DNA from 2 places in the Marinobacter sp. AN1 genome. Region 1 is predicted to be linked to the other one. Evidence: predicted binding sites of a transcription regulator. Region 1 holds the regulator's gene; the other holds the start of a gene.
What was found. The regulator sigma-54, encoded in region 1, starts transcription at its own class of promoters, with help from an activator protein. The targets are predictions, from matches to a motif close to ANTGGCATNNANNTTGCTNT.
Positions count from the first base shown of each region.

Region 1 (8,966 bases):
TCGAAGCCCTCTCTGACCGCATCGACGACGACTTTATCCGGGCCTGCGAAGTCATCATGGCCTGCAAGGGCCGTGTTGTGGTGACCGGCATGGGCAAGTCCGGTCATATCGGCAACAAGATCGCCGCGACCCTGGCCAGCACCGGCACCCCCTCCTTCTTCGTTCATCCCGGGGAAGCCAGCCACGGTGACCTGGGGATGATCACCAGCCAGGATGTGGTCCTGGCCATTTCCAATTCCGGTAACACCGGCGAGGTCCTGACCATACTGCCCCTGCTCAAGCGCATGGGCGCACCACTGATCAGCATGACCGGCAACCGGGACTCAACACTCGCCCGGGAGGCAGTGGCAAATCTCGACGTCAGCGTCGCCAAGGAGGCCTGCCCATTGGGGCTGGCACCCACTTCCAGCACTACCGCCACCCTGGTGATGGGCGATGCCCTTGCAGTCGCACTGCTCGAGGCCCGTGGATTCAGCGCTGAGGACTTCGCATTCTCCCACCCCGGGGGCGCCCTCGGTCGCCGCCTTTTACTGCGGGTCGCCGACATCATGCATACCGACGACCGTATCCCCCGGGTCCGGGACACCACGCCCCTGGCCGGGGCCCTGCTGGAGATATCACTCAAGGGGCTGGGAATGACCACCGTCGTCAACGAGGACGGTCAGCTGGTGGGTATTTTTACTGACGGTGACCTGCGCCGCACCCTGGACCGCTCCATTGATATCCAGAAGACGCTGATCCGGGATGTCATGACCCGTAACGGCCGCGTTATTCACGATGACCAGCTGGCCGCAGAAGCACTGCATGTCATGGAGGAACTCAAAATCAACGCCCTGCCTGTCCTGAATCGTGAGGAACAACTGGTGGGCGCCCTCAACATGCACGACCTGCTGCGGGCGGGGGTGATCTGAGATGGTGATGACCACCCAGGGAGCAGCGACACAGAGACCAGCCTGGCCCAGAGAGGCCCTCGACAAGGCGTCAGGCATTACCCTGTTGGCACTGGATGTAGACGGCATCATGACCGATGGCTCACTGCTGTTTTCCGCCACAGGTGACGAGCTGAAAGCCTTCAATATCCTCGACGGGCTGGGCATGAAACAGGCCATGGCAGCGGGCATCGATATCGCGGTCATTACTGGCCGCACCTCACCACTGACTGAGCGGCGCATGCAAAGCCTGGGGGTGGGCATGTTACTCCAGGGACGTGAAGACAAGGTAACAGCCCTGCAGGAAATCGCCTCCCGTCGCCAGCTGTCGCCGTCCGGGATTGCCTATATGGGGGACGACCTGCCCGACCTGGCTGCAATCCGCTATGCAGGCTTTGGCGTTACCGTGCCCAACGCACACTGGTTTGTTCGCCAGCACGCCGATTACTGCACCCACGCCACCGGGGGCAATGGCGCGGTGCGAGAGCTGACCGACCTGCTGCTGGCGGCCCGGGGCACTCTCGACTCAGAGCTGCAGCGCTGGCTTGGAGAGACCGAATGAGTGACCAGGATGATCGCAATCTCCTGATCCGTCTGCTGGATTTCCTGGCCCACCCACGCGTCCGCAATCCGGGCCTGGCCATTGCAGCTGTCGTGCTCGGTTACATGCTCTGGCAAAGCGATGACCCCCGCTCTGTGGATACCGCTGCCATTGCCCTGCGGGGCGAAACCGAGCCTGACACCTTTGTAAATCAGGGTATTTTCCGCTCCTTTGATGCGTCCGGGCGACCCGAAATCGTCCTCACCAGTCCCCGGACTGAACAGTTCGATGACCGTAAAGAGGCCTTTCTGGAGGCCCCTGACGGTACTCTGTATGATCATGAGGCAAACCTGCGCTGGCTGATCACCGCAAACACCGGCCTGTATGATATGGCCGCCGAGGTGATGGACCTGGAGGGTGACGTGGAAGTGATCCGTCGTACAGGCGGGGGTGATGCTGTCTTGCTTACCGAATACCTTCGCATTGATAATGCCTCCCGAACAGCGACGACTGATCGCCCGGTCACCCTGACATCACCGGGAAACATCACCCATGCCCGCGGCCTGACCGGCTGGCTCGATGAGCGGGTGCTGGAACTGGAGAACTCCGTTGAGGGAATCTATGAAACCCGTCAGTAGCCCGCTGCGCTGCCTGCTTGTCCTGGTAACGCTGGTTGCCACTCTGCCGGCTGGCGCTTTCGACATGAACTCGGACGAGCCTATCCGGATCACTGCGGACTCCGCCCGCCTGGACGACAATCAGGGCACCGCCATTTACCGGGGCAATGTCGACGTTCGCCAAGGTGACGTGCTGCTCACAGCTGACCGGGTCGACGTTTACAGGGGTAGCGAGGGACTGGACCGCATCCACGCCCGGGGCCGCCCGGCCACTTACGACCGGCCTGCGACCGCAACCGAGGGCCCCGTCCACGCCGAAGCGCTGGAGATCCATTACTCCGCCAGTGAGAACCTGCTTCGCTTTGAGCAAGAGGCCGTTGTTGAGCAGGGGGAAGACGAGTTCCGTGGCGCCATCATCAACTACGACACGGCCAACCGGATTGTCACCGGTGAAGGCCGCACTGAAACCGGTGAAGGATCCGGCCGGGTCGAATGGTGATCCAGCCCAGGGGCAACAGTTCATCCAGCAGTAACTGACGGCACTCGCTATGGCATTGTTACAGGCGAACCACCTCGCCAAGAGCTACAAACAGAAAAAAGTCGTCATCGACGTCTCCCTGAGTATCGAGAGCGGGCAGATCGTCGGACTGCTTGGCCCTAACGGGGCCGGCAAGACCACCTGCTTCTATATGATCGTTGGCCTGGTGCCGGCGGACCACGGCCACATCAGTATAGACGGCAAGGACATCACACCGTTGCCCATGCATGGGCGCGCCCGTCAGGGTATAGGCTACCTGCCCCAGGAGGCCTCTGTTTTCCGCAAGCTCTCCGTGAGCGACAACCTCATGGCCATACTGGAAACCCGCAAGGACCTGAACCGGCGCCAGCGGGAAGAAAAAATGGAAGAGCTGCTGCAGGAATTCCACATTACCCACATCCGTGACAGCGCCGGCATGGCCCTCTCCGGCGGGGAGCGTCGCAGAGTGGAAATAGCCCGAGCCCTGGCGATGGAACCAGCCTTCATCCTGCTGGATGAACCCTTTGCCGGCGTGGACCCGATCTCGGTGAGTGACATCAAGCAGATTATCCGCCACTTGCGGGACAAGGGCATCGGTGTGCTGATCACCGATCATAACGTGCGGGAAACCCTGGATATCTGCGAAAAGGCGTATATCGTCAGCAGTGGACACATTATTGCCTCGGGTTCCTCGGAAGAAGTCCTGGCCAATCAGCAGGTCAAAGACGTCTATCTCGGGGATGAATTCAGGCTCTGAGATCGGCGGCGATTCCGGTACGCCCTGCCCCGATCTGTAAACTGGCGCCGGTTGCAGCAATTGTCTTCAATGCGGCAAGGGGGTACACTCGGCAAAGAACTTGCTTGTTAATTCCAAGTATCCGGTAACACTGATATTTTTCCCTGATATTGCCAGTTTTTTGAGCTGGATCAGACAACTTCGGGCTAACACATGTTATCGGTAACCTCAGAAGGGTGATGGACGTGAACTCATGGTGATGAAAGCCTCCTTACAGTTAAAGATGGGTCAGAGCCTCACAATGACCCCGCAACTGCAACAGGCGATCCGTCTGCTCCAGCTGTCCACCCTGGACCTGCAACAGGAAATCCAGCAGGCACTGGACTCCAACCCCATGCTGGAAACCTCCGAGGACGACGACCAGGAAAGTTCTGATGCCGAGAGGGACAACGAGCGGGACGAGCGCAGCGATGAATCCGTGTCCGCCTCTGAGGGCGAAAGCGCAGCGGACAACACCTGGGAGGAATCCGACTGGTCGGCAGAGAACAACAGCGGTGACACCATTCCCGATGACCTGCCAGTGGATACCGCCTGGGATGACATTTACCAGTCGGCGCCAGCACCCGCCTCCCGCGGCGATGACGACAACGACATGGATTTTGACAGCCGCAACCCCGCCGCCGAAACCCTGCGGGACCACCTCGAGTGGCAGCTCAACCTGACTCCACTGAGCGAGCGAGACAGCGCCATTGCCCATGCCCTGCTGGACGCTGTGGATGAACGGGGCTACCTGACGGCCACGCCGGAAGACATACATTCCGGCCTGGAAGACGAAACCGATGACGACCCCGTCGAACTGGACGAAGTGGAGGCAGTACTCCACCGCCTGCAGCACTTTGACCCCCCGGGCGTATTCGCCAGGGATCTCCAGGAATGCCTGCTGATACAACTTAACCAGTTACCCCCGGACACCCCCTGGCTGGACAAGGCCCGGCTGGTGATCACCCACTACATCAACCTGCTGGGCAACCGTGACTACGCCCAGCTGCTTCGCCGAAGCCGCCTGAAAGAAGACCAGCTAAGGGATGTGCTGGCCGTCATCACCTCCCTCAACCCCCACCCCGGCAATGCACTGGACCGGTCCGAACCGGACTATGTCATCCCCGATGTAATTGTTCGCAAGGACAATGGTCGCTGGCGGGTGGAGCTGAACCCGGAGATTGCACCGCGTATTCGCGTCAATACGAGCTATGCTTCGCTTATACGCCGGGCGGACAGCAGCGCTGATAACACCTACCTGCGCGACCAGCTCCAGGAAGCCAAGTGGTTTATCAAGAGCCTGCAGAGTCGTAATGAAACCCTGTTAAAGGTCGCGACACGAATTGTTGAACATCAGCAGGGTTTTCTGGACCATGGGGAAGAAGCGATGAAACCGCTGATACTGTCGGACATCGCCCAGGCCGTGGAAATGCACGAATCCACCATTTCCCGGGTCACCACGCAAAAATACATGCACACCCCCCGTGGCATCTTCGAGCTGAAGTATTTCTTCTCGAGTCATGTAAGCACGGAGGAGGGCGGCGAATGTTCTTCCACAGCCATTCGTGCCATGATCCGCAAACTGATCGCGGCAGAAACCCCGAAAAAGCCGCTCAGCGACAGCAAGATTGCCACCATGCTGGGAGAGCAGGGCATAAAGGTGGCCAGGCGCACGGTAGCCAAGTATCGTGAAGCCATGCACATTCCGCCCTCAAACGAGCGGAAACGACTGGTCTGAACAAAGGGTCTGACAAACAGGAGAAGCCCATGCAAATGAACATTTCCGGTCATCACGTAGAACTGACTCCCTCGCTGAAGGATTACATCAACGAAAAATTCCAGAAGCTCGAACGCCACTTCGATCACATCAGTAACTGCCAGGTGACGCTGGAAGTGGAGAAGGTACGTCAGATTGCAGAGGCCACCCTGCATGTCGTAGGCGGCGAAATTCACGCCAAGGCCGAGAACGACGACATGTACGCTGCTATTGATGCACTGGTAGACAAACTTGACCGCCAGATCCTCAAGCACAAGGAAAAGAACGTTGATCGGGCGCACGGAGCCACGGCCCGCTAACGATTGTGACACTGTAACGGCTATAATCTGACTCACAACGCTGCGGTACGACCTCGTACCGCAGCATTTTTTTATCGGGACCGATGAGAATCCATGACCGATTCGACCTTGACCATCAACAACATCCTGGCGCCGGAACTGACGCTGTGCCGTGTTAATGGCACCAGCAAGAAGCGCATTCTGGAGTTCATTTCCGAAAAAGTGGCTGGCCAGTACCCGGAACTCGACGAAACCCAGATCTTCAACAACCTGATCGCCCGGGAGCGCCTTGGCAGCACTGGTATTGGTCAGGGTATTGCCATTCCACACTGTCGTCTGGATGGTTGCACCCGGGTTGTGGGAGCACTGGTAACGCTGGAAGAAGGCGTGGCCTTTGACGCCATTGACAACCAGCCGGTAGACCTGTTGTTTACACTGATCGTGCCCCGGGAAGCCACCTCTGAACACCTCGAACTGCTGAGCCAGTTGGCCGAACAGTTCAATGACCGTAGTTTCTGCGATGCCCTGCGGGCCTGCACCAGCAATGACGGGCTCTATCAGAAGATAACCGGAAACCGCTGATCCGGTCCGGATGTCGCCCGACGCCCACAACGGCTTCGGCAAAGCTACCAGAGGACCAGTCCCATGAAACTGATCATCGTTAGCGGCCGCTCCGGTTCCGGCAAGAGTACCGCACTCCACGTGCTTGAAGACCTGGGCTTCTACTGCATCGACAACCTGCCCATTGGCCTGCTGTTCCCGCTGACCACCGAGGCAATGGCCGGAACCTCCGGCAGCCGCCTGGAAAATATCGCGGTCAGTATCGATGCCCGCAACCTGTCCAATGAGATTGCCAACTTCGAAGCGATCCATCAGCGCCTGATGGAAGCTGGCATCGTGACCGAAATTATCTACCTGGATGCCACCGAGCAGTCGCTGCTGCAACGTTTCCACGCCACCCGTCGCAAACACCCCCTCAGCGACGACCAGACTTCCCTGACTGAGGCCATACGGTACGAAAAGAAATTACTGGAACCTATTGCCCAGCTGGCAGACCTCTACCTGGACACGACCGAGCTGTCCATGTACGAGTTACGGGATACCGTCAAGCAGCGCATTATCGGCCGGAGCGAGCAGGACCTGGCCCTGCTGTTCCAGTCTTTCGGTTTCAAACACGGGGTACCGGTGGACTCTGATTACGTGCTGGATGTGCGCTGCCTGCCCAATCCCTACTGGGATCCCCAGCTGCGCCGTTTCACCGGCGTCGACCAGCCGGTGATCGACTTCCTGGGATCGGACCCGATGACCAACCGGATGATCGACGACCTGACCCGGTTCCTGGAAACCTGGCTGCCCCAGTTCAGCAACAGCAACCGCAGTTATATGACCATCTCCATTGGCTGCACCGGCGGCCAGCATCGTTCGGTGTACGTCTGCGAACAGCTGTCCCGTTATTTCAGCAAATCCTACAACCAGGTTCAGACCCGGCACACGGAGTTGCCTCACCTGAACCCGCAACACCGTGGTAACCCATGATTCGCCAGTCCGTCACCATCATTAACAAACTTGGGCTACACGCCCGCGCTGCGGCGAAACTCGTCGAAACCGCGTCCCGGTACGACAGCCGCGTGGAACTGGTCAAGGGCAACCGCCAGGTGGATGCCAAGAGCATCATGCCCGTGATGATGCTGGCAGCGAGCCAGGGAACAGAGGTAGAACTGGTGGCCGAGGGGCCGGACGAGCAACAGGCGATTGCTGCCCTCGAGGCACTGATCAACGACTATTTTGGCGAGGGCGAGTAAGACGTGAGCAAACAGGAAGATAACCGGGTTCCGGAGGACGACGAGTCCATCAAGAGCAAATCCCAGTTGAAGCGTGAAATGCACGCTCTCCAGGATCTGGGTAAGCGCATGATGGACCTCAGTGATGACCAGCTCACGGGCCTGCCCATGAGTGAAACGCTGAAAGCGGCCATCGTGGAATCCCGGCGGATCCACCAGCACGAGGCTCGCCGCCGGCACCTCCAGTACGTGGGCAAGGTCATTCGCAACGAAGTAGATCCGGAGGCCCTGCGCCGGGCGGTAGAGGCCTTTGACGCAGGCAGTGAGGAGCACACTCGTCGTCACCACCTGGCCGAACGTTGGCGCGACCGCCTGATCGAGGAGGGCAACCCCGCGGTATCAGGATTCGTTGAGCAATGCCCTGCCACCGATGTGCAGCACCTGCGTAACCTGCTGCGAAACGCCCAGAAGGACGTCAAGACCGGCAAGAATACTGGCCAGGCCAGGAAGCTGTTCCGTTATTTGCGGGAGTGTATCGACGAATCCGAAAAATCCGCCTGAAAGCGTCAGAGCCGGCGGTGCTCCCATACCGGCATCCGCTGGCGCACTTCCTGCAGATAGTCCATATTAAGCTCTGCCGTGATCACGCCAGCGCCTTCGGCAAGTTCTTTCACTACCTTGCCCCATGGGTCCACAACCATCGAGTGACCATAGGTCCGGCGCCGCTCGCTGTTTTGACCACCCTGCCCCGGCGCGACCATCCATACCTGGTTCTCAATGGCCCGGGCACGAATCAGCGGATGCCAGTGGGCGTCGCCGGTCTGCCAGGTAAAGGCGCTTGGCAGGGTTATCCAGTCCACCTGCTGCTCCCGTAGTTGCCGGAAAATCTCCGGGAACCGCAAGTCGTAACAGATCGCCAGGCCCAGCCGTCCGGCGGGTGTATCCACGGTCACCAGCTGCTCACCAGGCTCAAAGGTATCCGATTCACGGTATTGCCCCTGACTGTCCTCCACCATGGCATCAAACAGGTGGACCTTGTCGTATCGGGCGACCTCGACACCGCTGTCATCCACCACAATACAACTTGCCCTCACCCTGCTCGCCAGGGGGCTACCATCAGGCCTGGCCGCAATGGGTAGCGACCCACCAACGATCCAGATACCGTGCTTGCGGGCCTGCTCAGAAAGAAAGCGGCGAATCGGGCCATCGACGCTGACCTCCCGGCCACCATGGACCGGCATATTCGCAGTATCCAGCACGGCAAAGTTTTCCGGCAGCACGGCTACCCTCGCCCCCTGCTTGCCAGCCTGGGCCAGCAACAGGGAAGCCTGGTGCAGGTTGTCATCAATATCATGGGTGCTGACCATCTGGATAGCGGCGACCATTGTCTTGGGCATAGCGTCCTCCTGGTGCAGGATTTCGATCGGATAGCGGTCCTTCGGAACCCTCAGTCCTGGTTGCCGGCGTCAAAGATATTGCGCAGGTTGACCTCGGGATCGTCCCAGGTGCCACCGACACTATAGGTTGCACTGGTCAGTTTACTCAATGGCTCCCCCAGCAGTTTGTCCAACACAAACAGCGCACCGCCAACGGGAGGTGATGCCCCCATGAGGATCGCCGCCAGTGGCAGGTTCTGGGTGAGGGGCAGGATCACTACCAGCCGCATGTCCAGCGTACGGTTTGCAAGGTTCGTGGAACCGGACATTCGCAGGGCACCTGAAGGGCCCGCCAGCTGGAGATCCGGATTCCAG
Region 1 covers NZ_CP110342.1:1,485,507-1,494,472, reverse strand. The annotation lists gene LJ360_RS06795 (KpsF/GutQ family sugar-phosphate isomerase) at 1-911, shown strand, start outside; gene LJ360_RS06790 (KdsC family phosphatase) at 919-1,491, shown strand; gene lptC (LPS export ABC transporter periplasmic protein LptC) at 1,488-2,108, shown strand; gene lptA (lipopolysaccharide transport periplasmic protein LptA) at 2,092-2,586, shown strand; gene lptB (LPS export ABC transporter ATP-binding protein) at 2,636-3,361, shown strand; gene LJ360_RS06770 (RNA polymerase factor sigma-54) at 3,600-5,117, shown strand; gene hpf (ribosome hibernation promoting factor) at 5,147-5,455, shown strand; gene ptsN (PTS IIA-like nitrogen regulatory protein PtsN) at 5,549-6,016, shown strand; gene rapZ (RNase adapter RapZ) at 6,080-6,970, shown strand; gene LJ360_RS06750 (HPr family phosphocarrier protein) at 6,967-7,236, shown strand; gene yjgA (ribosome biogenesis factor YjgA) at 7,240-7,776, shown strand; gene LJ360_RS06740 (carbon-nitrogen hydrolase family protein) at 7,782-8,612, opposite strand; gene LJ360_RS06735 (YhdP family protein) at 8,663-8,966, opposite strand, start outside.

Region 2 (8,966 bases), 860 kb from region 1:
GCCCGAAAATCGACGTGCTCTGAACCTTCTGCAACTTGGGGATGCCGTACATGCTGATTTCAATGGGATAGGAAATCAGCGTTTCAATATCCACCGGCGACAGACCAGGACTGGTGGTAAACACCTGAACCATGGTCGGCGTCGCGTCCGGAAACGCATCCACCGGCAGTTTTTGAAATGAAAATACGCCGGCAACGATCACGGCGATAGCAAAAACAAGCGTCATCAGACGATTGTTCAGCGCATAATTCACAATTGCGTTGATCATGCTCCCCCCGGGGTTTAGTGTCCGTGAGCGGCGCTGCGGCCACTGGCGGTAATGGCCGACATCAGATCAAAAGCGCCTACTGAAACCACTTCCGTGTTTGCGCTAATGCCGGACTTGATCTCGATCCAGTCGTTTGCCTCCTTGCCAAGCGTGACGGGAACCGCCTTGTAAGCCCCTTTCTCATCGCCCGGAACAAACACAACGGAGTCATCGCCAATGGTTTGAACCGCATCATCCGGAACCAGCGGCAGTGAGGCCTCCGATTCCGTCATGATTCTGGCCGTGGCATAGGTATTCGGGCGAAGGTCGCCTCTGGGAGACTCCAGCACAACGCGAACCGGGATGGTGCGGGTCTTTTCATCGAGCATGCTCGACACCCAGGATACCTGCCCACTGTGAAACCGGTCAGAACTTGAATCCCTGGAGGAAATCTGAACCTCGTCTCCCGTTGAAATCTGGTCAATATCGGATTCGGACACCTGAAGAATGGCCCACAACACCGAGGCATCCGCCACGATGAAAGGCGTATCCGACGGACTCAGCGTTTGCCCCAGACGAACATGCATCTGCTCGACACGCCCCTCAATGGGTGAGCGGAGCGCGTATTGCGCCAGCCCCCCACTGTCACCTGACGACTCGCTGCCGTAAACCGCCAGTTGTTCCCGCACGGAATCGTACTCCGCTTTTGTTTCAAGAAAGGCAGCCTTGGCATCCAGGAACTCTTCTTCACTGGAAATACCCTGTCCCTGCAACTCCCTTTCACGATTGTAGTCAGACTCGGCCGCTTCTTTGCGGGCCTCCAGCGAGATTAACCGGGAGCGAATCCGGGCCAGCTCCACACTGTTCAGGGTTGCCAGTAACTGCCCCTTATTGACACGATCCCCCAGATCAACCGCCAACCCTGTCAGTTTTCCCTCCAGCAGCGGACCAACCTCGGCCACGCGGTCCGGCACATACTGAATCTCGGCAGGTGCCGTAACAATTGCGCCAGCGCGCCCCTTGGCAGCCGTCACCGTCTCAATGGACAATAACTCTGTCTGCTCCGGCGTCAGATGGATCTGGCGGGACTGGTTCTCCTCTCCGGCATGCTCGACGCTTTCATCACCGTGTTGGTCACCTCCAGCTTCTCCGGCAGCGTATGCTTGCTGCAGGCTCAGAATGCTGGCAACTATTAAAAATATCTTCAGATTGCGAATCATTCATTCACCCTCGCTATTTAAAGAACGGTCAGTTTTGAATTTCGTACCCTCAGGAACCGGCTGACATCGACAGAGCACCTCCTGTGCTTATCTCCAGCGCCCGGACGGCATCGATATAATCATTCTGCGCCTGAACGTATTCCTGCCTTACCGACAGGAGATTGTCCTGTGCCGCCAGAACATCCGAGGCACCGACCTTGCCCGCCCGAAGTGCTTTCTGCATCAACTGTAATGTTTCCTCTGAACGCTCCAGGATCGACTCGTTCATCTGGCGCAGCCGAACGGCGGTGGATTCGTACCGGGCCACAGCTGACACAACCTGACGCTCTGTAGCCAGGCGCAAGGCCTCTGCCTCAAGCTCGGAGGTTTTCAGCCGCGCAGCAGCTTGTCTCTGCTCACCGGAATAATCATGAAAAACGGTCAAAGGCATCGACACCCCTGCACCGAAAAGGTTGGAGCCTTCCTCACGATCATAAAATCCGAAGACTTTCAGATTTGGAATCGTCAGGCTTTTCGCAACTTCAAGGCCAGATTCATCCGCTGCAATTCTGGCGGCCGCCGCTTTCAGGTCCGCTCTCTGACTCTGTGCCATCTCGACAAGCTGGCTGGTCGGAGGCAGGTCTTCGAGCGTCACATCAAGCTCGCCGGTCACCCCAACGGCATCGGAGGGGGACACCCCGAGCACTTCGGTAAGGTCAATTTTTGATTGCTCGAGCTTTTGTTCCGCCGAGGCTTTTTGATTCCGGGCCCTGGCAAGCCCAATGACTGCGGTATTGAGATCAATCCGGGTTTGTTTACCCTGTTTTACGGACATTTCAACCAGGTCTTTGGTGCGTTGCATAAGTTCAACGGCACGGGTTGCGGTTTCCAACTCTTTCTGAGCCAGCAGTATCCGGAAATAGGCGGCCCGCACCCGCGCCTTGGTGGCTACCTTCAGGTATTCAAGCTCCTGTTGCCGGGACGTGAGATTACTCCGGGCACGCGACTGCCCAAGGTCGCCGCGATTACCCATCCAGATCTCCTGAGTAACCCTCACCCCATATTCCAGGGACTCGTCGGCCTGATCCGGGGCCTGACGGGCCCCCAACTCAAACTCTGGATTGCTCGGCGCCCAGCGGCTGGCATGATCAAGCTGTCCCTGCTGTATCGAGACCGCGGCCCGCCTCAAAGCCAATACCGGGCTATTCTCGAAAGCCATCACCATGGCCTGGTTCAGGGAAACAGCCTGGCTGGCTTTGGCCTGCTGATATTCTTTCAGCGACACACTCTCTTTTGCCTGGGCCGACACCATAGGAGAGACGGCCAAGGCTCCCGGAACTATCATCGCGCACAACAACAATCGTTTGTTCATTCAGTATCATCCTGGCTGTTTGACTGAGGTCAGTGAGTCAGCATTTTTGCGTGGGAATCTGGAACGACCTTACAGACAAACCTTTAATACAGTTTGAAATTCAGGCACCGGATAAGAAATGAGCTTTGGCGGCAGGGGGGGGCAGAGGTAAGGGCGAGGATGTCGAGTCACCGGGCGTCAAGGCAGGCGCACGATGGGTGGGTCTGTGCAATATAAACAAAAAACCGGCCCAAACGACGGGCCGGTTTCTTAGTTAAAATGTGAATTGGGTGTGATCGCTGGTCCGATCAGAAACTCTTGCTCCAACCCAGCCAGAACTTCGGGTCATCCGAGTTGACAGAGCCAAGCGCGTCGGTTGACTCAATGTCCGCGTACTCCACGTTAACACTGAAGGAACCGAAGTTTCCCGCATCCTTGGTAACGTTGGCGGCGACGTGTGAATAACTTGCCTCACCGACAGAAGCCTTGCCGTCGTCAGCGAAGTCGTAATAGCCGAGCGTCACACCGGCACTGTAGCTGTCCTGCAGAGGCACCCCAACAGAGGCGTAGTAATAGGCATCCCCCTGCACGAACAACCCATCACCACTGGTGTCACTGTTGACCGTGTAGGCCAGGCCGATGGCGGCAATGCCATAACTGATCTCGCCGTAAAGTTCGCCGAAGTCAATGGAGTCCGGCGCGTCAGGATACGCATAATAAATATACCCAACGTCATAGCCCAACTCTTCCACAGAGCCGGAGAATCCGGCATAAAGATCAAGCTCATAGCTGGTGCCGTCACCAAAATCGACATTGGAACCCCAGCCACCGGCGTAGAAGCCCGACGCATGCTCATAATCCAACCCTCCCTGGACAGCCGCAGCCCCGTCTGTCTGGGTGACGCCCCGGAACAGATAGTTGCTGCTGGCGCTCACATTTGAGCTGACGTCAGCGCTAACAATGGCGGGCGCAGCCTGAAGTGCTGCAAGCAAAGTGATACTGATAAATCCGGATTTGGTGAAAAACTGCTTCTTCATAATGGATGCCTTCGGTTGGGTTTCATTGCTCCAAATATGATTTAGCAAAAGTCTTGCCACATCTTATTTATTCTTTTTTATCATTATTATAGAGACAAATCGGCACATTCTGAGCTTGCCCCCGAAAAACGACCCAACACCTAGCGCCCCAGAACCTGTCACCGGCCCGGACCAGCGCCCTGTTTTGATGCATTCTCTGTAACCATTCTGTAATCTTTGCCAAATAGACTTTAATAGCGCTTCAACACACACAAGCAAACCGAAAAAGGTGAGACAGATCATGAGCAAGAAATATTTGGGCTTGGCTTTGGCGATTTCTGCCGCTTCTGCTGCACAGGCCGGAAACGTTACGACCAGCGGCGAAGACCTTGTGATCGATACCGACAGCGGTATCAAAGTGAAAGTGTCGGATAACTCTGCGTCTTTTCAGCTCGGCGGGCGCATTCAGTGGGATTACGACGCCACGCAGTCTGACGACAACGGTGTTGACACTACCGATTTCGATGTGCGCCGGGCACGCCTCTACGCCAAGGGCCACTTTGGCGACTGGGCGTACAAGACCCAGTTCAACGTCGCTGAAAGTGATGGCGCCGACGGCGGTACTGCTGAAGACCTGTACATTCGTTACATGGGATTTGGCTCAGCTGCAACCGTGACTATCGGTAAACAGAAAGAGCCATTCGGCCTGGAAGAATTAACGAGCTCAAAAGACATCTCAGCGCTTGAGCGATCTGCCATGACCGAGCGTTATGCCCCCGGTCGCAGCGGTGGCATCCAGCTCAGCGGCAAGGGCAGCAACTGGACCTACGGTATCGGCTATTTCGAGGCAGACGGCGATGGCAGCGACGACTTCAATAACACGGCAGTAACCGCGCGGGGCACATTTGCACCCGTTCAAACGAATAATGCTGTTGTTCATCTTGGCGCGGGCTATACCACGCGTGACGCCGACGTTCAGGCCGATGAGGTCGATACGTTTAATCTGGAATTGGCCGGCGCTTCCGGGCCCTTCCATGCCCAGGCCGAATATTTCGATTCCGAGGAAGGTCAGGTAGATGTTGATGGTTATTACGTACAGCTTGGTTGGGTTGTCACCGGCGAAAGCCGTCCTTACAAGGCTGGGGCGTTCAAGCGGGTAAAACCGGCATCACCCAAAGGGGCCTGGGAAGTTGTTGCCCGCTTTGAGGATGGTGACGGAAAATACAGTGATGTGGGGCTGGCCACAACTGACGGCGAGCAAACGACACTGGGGCTCAACTATTACGCCAACAGTAATGTCCGACTTGGCGTGAGCTATATGGATGGGGAAGAAGCCAATGGCACTAGTGGAGATGAAGTGCGTGCAAGGTTGCAATATGCATTTTGAACGCATGGGAGGGGGCTTGGTTGAGCTCACCACTTGATAGGGCACTGGTACGGGAAACATTGCGATCAAAAACAATCGGAAAATTCAGTTAGAGTTCAGTTTAGCTTGATATAGTTCTTGCGAGTTAATGAAGTACTCAGGTTTTTAGGGCAGATATTCATCTGCCCATTTTTTTGTCTGCCCCGCTCTGAATAGAGTTCATCTGAAGTTTCTGGGTACATAGCTATCTGGCAATAATCAATTCCTGAAAAAGGGGCGCACCGACGCGCACGTGGAGTCGTCTGGCAGTCTGTCGGGATTAGGTTGTTAGGTCTCTCATAGCCAGAAAACCCCGGCTGGAAACCGGGGCTATGACAGAGAGGGAATGCAAAGGCGAACTCGCCGCCGATCAGTTGGCCTTGGGTTGTTGATCAGAAATTAACGCTGATCCCCAGCGAAGCGGTACGTGGCATGTTTGGCCTGGCGCCATCGGGCAAACGTGAGACAATTTGCTGTTCATCGAACAGGTTGTCCACTTTCAGGAAGACATCGGCACTGGCGGTCAGTGCGTAGCGGCTGATGAAATCGACCAGGAACAGGGACTCGGTCTCGTCCAGTTTCGTGGCGGTGTTGTTGCATCCCGCGCTGACACACATCTCATCGACGTAGGTGGCCACAAGGTAGTTGTCCCAGCCACTCGGGTGTTCCATGCCTGTCCGGAAGCTCATCTGGTTTTCAGGTACGTCCTTGAGCTGCTCGCCTTTTTTCAGGCCCGAAGCGGCATTGTCCTTGCTGATTTCCGCCTGGGTAAAGGTGTAGGTAAGGCTGACCGGAAGGTAGAACTCGCCTGCCCGGGTGCCGGTCTGGAGCTGGAACTCAACACCGGAAATTTCAGCCTCGCCGGTTACAAAGCTGCCAGAGGTGGCGCCATTGCTGCACGGCGAGCCCACGGAACAGTTTTCGGCCTTGTTGGAGAAGTCGCTGTAGAAGCCGATCATTTCCGCGAAGAACGCATTGCCAAAGTACCGGAGGCCGGCCTCCCAGTTCTTGCTGGTTTCCGGATCTTCGTTTGCCCTGGCACCACCTCCGAGAGGGGAGAAACCCCGGTGCACACCGCCCAGAACCTGCCAGCTTTGGGTCAGGTCGTAGGTAAAGGAAGCGCCGGGCAGGAGTTCAGCGCTGTCATTGGCGCGGGTGCTGTCGATGGTTGTGCGGCCGGGATCCGCGTATTGGGTGCGACTGGTCTGCACATCTTCGTAGCGCAGGGCCAGATTAATGCTGAGCTTGTCCGTCGCCTGCCATTTGTCGAGTGCCCAGAAGCTCAGGGCTTCGCCGGTCTCGAAGCGGTTGTTGCTGCCCGTTGGGGCCACGCTGTTCTGGAACACCAGGGAGCCATTGACCTGGTCGTACACATCCACCGGCTGGAAGCGATCCATTTCATCTTCGTGGGCGCGGGCGCCGAAGTCGAATTCGTGGTTGCCAATGTTTACATCGAAGTTTGTCTGCACGCCCTGGGAGACGTACTCTCTGGCGTTGTTCTTGTAATTCAGGCCGCTGGTGTCAACGGTACCGTCGAGAATACCCTGGGCATTGGCGTCACCGGCGTTTGCCTGGTCGATGATGTTTCCGGCGCCACTGAGCTTGTACCAATTGCGTTTGAAGTCGTTGCGATAGAGGGTTGTGGTGCTGCTTACATTGTCGCTCCACTCGAACTGATGAGTCAGGCTGACACCGGAGTGAGTATTATCCATCTGGTCGGGACTGGAAAGCCCGTAGCGCCGGTTGGGGTCCTGGTTGAAGTCCGCATCCGTCAGTCCGACATAGGTCGAGTTGGAGGTTTCCTCGGAATACTGCAGCTTGGCGGTCACGCTCTGGCGATCACCCTGCCAGCGTAGCTTGCCGACATAATCACTGATGTCGAAGCCACTGTTGCGGTTACTTCGGTCAATGTCCTTGAAGCCTTGCGCTGAGCGCTGGACCGTTTCAAACAGGTAACCCCAGTCACCGTTCGTGTCGCCATAGGTTGCATGAACGTCGGTGGAGCCGCGCTCGTTGGTGACGGCTTCGACGTAGCCCTTCTGCTCGTCGGGAATGGGTGTGGAAATCAGGTTGATCACGCCGCCGGTGGTTTGCGGACCATAGCGCAGCAGCGGGGCACCCTTGAGTACTTCCAGCGAGGACATGCGCTTGAACGTCGGGAAATAATAGGCGGCCGGATTGGAGTAGGGCGCCGGGGCGATCAGAACGCCATCTTCCATCAGTGTGACGTTGCTGCTGCGCTCGGCGGTGGCACCGCGAATGCCAATGTTAGGGCGCAGGCCCTGACCTTCCTCTTCCCGTACATACACGCCCGGGACGGTTTTCAATACCTGGTTGATGTCGGCCTCAACCTCGGTTTTCAACTGCTGATCGCCAACTACATAGCCTGACCCCGGCAGAGTTTGGGCTGCAGACGCATCGCCAATGATTTCCAGGGCTTCAAGGGTCTGGGGCTGGTCATCGCCAGCGGCAGAGCCCATGGCTGGGGCCAGGCTGATCGCCACAGCCAGTGATAGTTGGGAAGGTCTAAACATACGGTTGTTCTCCGTTATCATTGAATTTGCCGGATACAGGTGATAATGATTAGCATTACATTTCGAAACTTTATGGTTTTGTAACTATTAAGTCAATAGCCAATTCTTATGGGTCGAAACGTGTCAACAGGCTGAAAACCGTCAACTCCCGCTTTTCCTTTATCGACCGAGAGGATTGTTCAGATAGCTTGCGGGTATGCCGATGCTAATGACGTCAACACCCTGCGCCATGGCCCGGTGTTCAAGCCGGACGCCGAGTGAAACCGCTTGAGGCAGAGTAGGGTCTGGCCAGCGCGCCGGCCTTCTCAGCCCTGGAGAATGCTGTGAGTGCCTAGGGTGTGCGGGTAATTCTATAAACTAGAGGCTGCCGGGGAGGGTCACGAGATTTACTCTAGGCTGTGTATAGGGTCAGAGCTACGGCATCCTTCAGCGTCAAATCAAGTTGATTCTGAGAGGCGTCAAATTGTTTGTCGCATTATGCTGGTTTACTAAGCAGCCTCGCCGAACTGGAGCCGAGTCTGGGTTGTTCCTGCTGGTCTACTGGAGTTCTCGTTTTTCTGTCGAGTTTTCCGCCTCTCCGATCCGCATTTGGGGTTCATTGCCTTTGGCAGGCTGACTATGGGGCAGCTGTTAAATCTGCAAATGATCATTGGTGGCTTTTTCTAGGATTTGAGGAAATAAGCGCCGCACAGTCCTTCAAGCCCAGAGGTATCTCAATGGAATGAGCCGCAAACGAGGCCCGTAGGGACGGCTCTGTGAGACGGATGAGGTGATGGCACCTTGTCCTGCTCGTTTTGTCTGTGAGCTTTTGGAGGTACCCCTTGCGAGTCAGGCTCAATCTGACCGATATCAAGGTTGCCGCGGACATAGGCGCCCTAAACTGAATTATCGACTCATGAATGAAACATTGACTCCACTCACCCCTTATACGGCCACAGAAGGTACCACTAGGATGAAAACGATGCTAACGCCGCTCACTGCCAGGAAAGGCCAAAGAAACCAGAAGTCGTTGCTGGCCTTGGCCATTGGTTCACTTCTGGCCTCTTCCGCGACGCCTGTCCTGTCCCAGACCCTTACCGACGCCTTGACCGGGGGAGCGGTTTCGCTTGAAGTTCGCTACCGTTACGAATTTGTGGATCAGGACAACCCTCTCGATCAAGCCCATGCTTCCACCGTTCGAACCCGACTGGGGTACCGGACTGGTGATTTCCAGG
Region 2 covers NZ_CP110342.1:621,238-630,203, forward strand. The annotation lists gene LJ360_RS02715 (efflux RND transporter permease subunit) at 1-268, opposite strand, end outside; gene LJ360_RS02720 (efflux RND transporter periplasmic adaptor subunit) at 283-1,467, opposite strand; gene LJ360_RS02725 (TolC family protein) at 1,517-2,731, opposite strand; gene LJ360_RS02730 (TorF family putative porin) at 3,106-3,834, opposite strand; gene LJ360_RS02735 (OprO/OprP family phosphate-selective porin) at 4,115-5,200, shown strand; gene LJ360_RS02740 (TonB-dependent receptor family protein) at 5,611-7,752, opposite strand; gene LJ360_RS02745 (alginate export family protein) at 8,648-8,966, shown strand, end outside.
Region 2: LJ360_RS02730 (TorF family putative porin) is a predicted target of sigma-54. The motif match lies at 3,876-3,895, and genes of this name have one in related genera.